DNA from 2 places in the Kineosporia succinea genome. Region 1 is predicted to be linked to the other one. Evidence: riboswitches for the same ligand, from Rfam matches in the RefSeq annotation. Region 1 holds a riboswitch; the other holds the start of a gene.
What was found. Region 1 has a riboswitch for thiamine pyrophosphate ahead of thiM (hydroxyethylthiazole kinase). Riboswitches for the same ligand answer to the same signal wherever they lie in the genome.
Positions count from the first base shown of each region.

Region 2: another riboswitch for thiamine pyrophosphate. It lies ahead of J2S57_RS11685 (ECF transporter S component); the one in region 1 lies ahead of thiM (hydroxyethylthiazole kinase).

Region 1 is NZ_JAUSQZ010000001.1:7,199,091-7,201,282, reverse strand. Features, by position in the region: gene J2S57_RS31820 (NADPH-dependent F420 reductase) at 1-622, opposite strand, end outside; TPP riboswitch at 723-821, shown strand; gene thiM (hydroxyethylthiazole kinase) at 814-1,632, shown strand; gene thiE (thiamine phosphate synthase) at 1,703-2,192, shown strand, end outside.
Region 2 is NZ_JAUSQZ010000001.1:2,684,006-2,686,197, forward strand. Features, by position in the region: gene mmuM (homocysteine S-methyltransferase) at 1-79, opposite strand, end outside; gene J2S57_RS11675 (DUF4235 domain-containing protein) at 82-357, opposite strand; gene J2S57_RS11680 (hypothetical protein) at 428-580, opposite strand; TPP riboswitch at 653-758, shown strand; gene J2S57_RS11685 (ECF transporter S component) at 831-1,589, shown strand; gene J2S57_RS11690 (ABC transporter ATP-binding protein) at 1,582-2,192, shown strand, end outside.

The sequences.
Region 1 (2,192 bases):
CCGGCCCGTCGAAACCCTTCTCCTTGTCCACGTACGGCGTCACGTAGGCCGGGGTGTCCCGCTGGAAACGCCAGCCCTCGGCCAGTGCCCCGGCGTCGACCGCGTCGTAGCCGATCGAGTCGAAGAACTCGGTGACGACCTTCTTGGCGGACGCGTCGTCCCCGGCGATCAGGAGAGCGGAGCGGTCGGCGGCGCCCGACGGACGGGCCAGGGCCGCCAGGTGCACGAAGAAGATGTGGTTGAACCCCTTGACCACCTTCGACTCCGGCAGATGCGCCTGCAGAAGCTCCGAGGTGGTGGTCGATTCGTCGTCGAGCTCGGCGATCTGCCCGTCGCGGTCGGGGTAGTAGTTGTTCGTGTCGATGACGACCTTGCCCCGCAGCGGTTCCACCGGGACCTCGCGATAGTTCTTCAGCGGCACCGTCACGACGACGATGTCACCCGCCTGCGCGGCCTCGGCCGCCGTCGCTGCACGGGCCTTCGGCCCGAGCTCGGCAACCAGGCCGGCCAGGGTCTCCGGGCCCCGGCTGTTGCTGAGCACCACGTCGTGTCCGCCGGCGATCGCCAGGCGTGCGACGGTGCTGCCGATGTTCCCGCTTCCGATGAGCCCGATCGTTGTCATGACCGGCGGCAACCCCGGGGAACGCCGGCGCATTCCCGACGGCGCATTCCCGACCACCAGGACTCTTGCACTGTGACGGCGGAAGTGGCAGGGTCGGGGCGGAAGAGACACGGGGTGCCCCCACCGAACGGGGGCTGAGATCACACCCGTCGAACCTGATTCAGTTAGCACTGACGAAGGGATGTCTTCGGATGACGGGCTTCGCCGTACCCGAGAAGACTGCCGCGCAATCGGCCGCCGAGCTCCTGACCTGGGTCAGGCGTGAGTCGCCGCTGGTCCACTGCATCACCAACGACGTCGTCGTGAACTTCACCGCGAACGTCCTCCTGGCCCTGGGCGCGTCCCCGGCGATGGTGGACATTCCCGAGGAGTCAGGGGGTTTCGCGTCGGTGGCGGGTGGGTTGCTGATCAATCTGGGCACTCCGCACGCCGAGCGGCGTGCCGCCATGGAGGTCGCGGCGCGGGCCGCGGCCGATCACGGCACGCCGTGGGTGCTCGACCCGGTCGCGATCGGGGCGCTGCCGGTGCGCACGGCCCTCGCTCACCAGTTGCGTGATCTGGGGCCGAGTATCGTGCGGGGCAACGCCTCCGAGATTCTCGCGCTGGCCGGTGCGGGCAATGGTGGACGCGGCGTGGACGCGGTCTCGTCGGTGGACGCCGCGTCGGTGGTCGCGGTCGAAACCGCCCGCAAGACAGGCGGTGTGGTCGCGATCTCCGGTCCGGTCGACCTGATCACCGACGGAACCCGAACCGTGCGCGTCGCGAACGGGCACGAGCTGCTGACCCGGGTGACCGGCGGCGGGTGCGCGCTCGGGGCCGTGATGGCGGCGTTCGCGGCCGTCGAGCAGGATCGTCTGGCGGCCACCACCGCGGCCGTGCTCGTCTACACGATCGCGGCCGAGCAGGCCGCCGCGAAGGCCCAGGGGCCCGGCTCTTTCGCGGTCGAGCTGATCGACGCGCTGTACTCGATCACCGGCGACGACGTCGAGCGCCGGGCGCGGGTCCGGTGAGCCGCCGTCGTCGGGTGAGATCCGTGCGCCCAGACCGCACGAACGTCACCCGATCCGGGATGGCGACGCTGTGAGCGCCCTCGACCTCAGCCTCTACCTCGTCACCGACGCGGTCGCGGCCTCTCGCGCCGGGCTCCCGCTGCCGGAGCTCGTGCGGGCCGCGACCGAGGGTGGCGTCACCGCCGTGCAGGTGCGTGAGAAGCACGAGCCCGCGGCGGTCTTCCTGCGCACGGTGCTCGAGATCGCCGACGTGATCCCGCATCACGTCACGCTTCTCGTCAACGACCGCGTCGACGTCTACCTGGCCGCCCGGGAGCTCGGGGCCCGGGTGTCCGGCGTTCATCTGGGTCAGCGCGACCTGCCCGTGGAGACGACACGCCGGATCATCGGCCCCGACGCCGTTCTCGGCCTCAGCGCGGCGCATCCCGACCAGATCGCGGCAGCGGCGACGAGTTCGGCGCACGTCGACTACATCGGTATCGGCGTGCTGCGGGCCACCGACACCAAGCCGGATGCCCCGCCCCCGCTCGGCATCGACGGCATGCGCGCCCGCGCCCAGC
Region 2 (2,192 bases), 4.5 Mb from region 1:
TGTCGTGGCCCTGACGTTCGAGTTCGGTGGACAGGCCCCCGTCGAGGACGAGGGGCCTGCCCGAGAGATCGAGGACCACGGTCAGTCCCGGACCAGCGCCTTGGGCATCTTGCCGGTCGACCGCACGTAGTAGGCGGCTGCCTGACGGGTGGCGAACATGCGGGCCACACCCATGATCGCGCCCGAGAGCGCGGCCCAGGCGATGGCTTCCTTCCAGGTCGTCTCCGGGTCTTCGGGCACCGTCGGCGGCTTGTTGCCCGTGGCGCCCTTCCAGATCAGGTTCAGACTCTGGTTGGCCGCCTGTGCCGCGGCGATCGCGGACACGGCCGACAGGACCTTCCACATCACCGAATTCATGCCTGATCTCCTCGTTCGCGGACGTGTCGTGCCAGGACCATCCTGCCCTGAAGATCAGGCTGCGGCATCGTCAGAGCAGCGAGAAGATCCAGCGCACCACCGGTACGAGCACCGGGGCACTGATGCCGAACATGCCCAGGAGGATCAGCAGCGCGACGACCCGGGCCAGCGGGCTGGGCCCGTGTCCGGACTGCGTGGTGCTGCGAAGCATCCTGAGGATCACCGTCACAGGGTGGCACGGGATCGCTGCGCTGTCCTAGGGGTCCACAGCAACCGCTGAGTAGGTGTACGGTCACAAGAGCGACAGGGGAGCGCCACAAGGGCGCTGAGAGTGCGAGCGATCGCAGACCCTCGAACCTGATCCGGGTCATGCCGGCGAAGGGAGTCGAGCTTTCTCGGTTCTGGCCGAGGTGTGTGCCACCAGCATGCGCCGACCGTCGAAACCCCCCTCCGATGACGGAGGTGCACGGGACATGAGCAGTACCCCTTGGAGTGGGCCACGGTTGTTCACGGCGGTCGGTGCCGTCGTGCTGGCCGCGGTGATCTACCTGGTCGGGCTACCGGAGGGCATGTCGGTCTTCGGTACCACCCTGGCCGACCTGACGCTGCCCGCCGCGTTGTTCGTGGGCACGGCGGGGGTCGCGGTCACCGCGGCCACGGCCCGGGCGGGGCGCTGGCGGGTGGTCGACATCGTCACGGCCAGTGTGCTGGGGGTGGCGGGTGGCCTGGTGTTCGCGATCTGGAACGCCGCGTCGACGCCGCTGCGTGACGCGATGGTGCCCCCGGCGTCCGCGCTCGTGGTGGGGGTGTGGCTGTTCCCGGCGGTGCTGGGTGCGCTGGTGGTGCGTAAGCCGGGGGCTGCGGTCTACACCGAGCTGGTCGCGGCGACGCTGTCGGCGTTGGTCGGCAACGAGTGGGGATTCGCGACGGTCTGGTACGGCCTGGTCGAGGGGATGGGGGCCGAGGTCGTCTTCGCGCTGCTGCTGTACCGCCGCTACGGCCTGCCGTCCGCGTTGTTCGCAGGGGCCGGGGCGGGAGTCGTGGTCGGCCTGATGGACAGCCTGATCTACTACCCCGAGGTCAGCCCGGGGGTGAAGCTGGCCTACGTGGTGATCGCGACCGGCTCCGGCGTGGTGATCGCGGGGCTCGGGTCGTGGCTGCTCACGGGGGCGCTGGCCCGCACCGGAACACTCGCTCCGCTCGCCTCGGGACGTAGTGCCGAACGTGTCTGAGTCTTCTCCACCGGTGGTCGAGGCCCGGGACTGGGGGTGGCGGCACTCAACCCGGAAGGCCTGGGCCGTGCGGGGTCTCGACCTGCGGATCGAGCCCGGTGAGCGGGTGCTGCTGCTCGGGGCCAGTGGCGCCGGCAAGTCCACGTTGCTGGCCGGGCTGGCGGGGCTTCTCGACCCGGAGGAGTCCGGGGGTGACGAGGAGGGATCACTGCTTCTGGACGGGGTGGTCGCCCGGCGCGCGCGGGTGGACGCGGTGCGGGCCGGGCAGGCGCTGACCGGGCTTCTGCTGCAGGACCCGCAGGCTCAGACCGTGCTGGCCCGCTGCGGTGACGACGTGGCCTTCGGGCTGGAGAACCACGCCGTGCCGACGTCGGAGATCTGGCCGCGGGTGGCGAAAGCGCTGGACGGGGTCGGGTTTCCGTACCCGGTCGAGCACCCGACCGGGCGGCTGTCGGGTGGGGAGCGGCAGCGGCTGGCGCTCGCCGGGGTGCTCGCGCTCGGTCCGGGTCTGCTGCTGCTCGACGAGCCGACCGCGATGCTCGATCCGGCCGGGGCCGATCTGGTGCGGCGCAGCATCGCGACCGTGCTCGAGATGACCGGCGC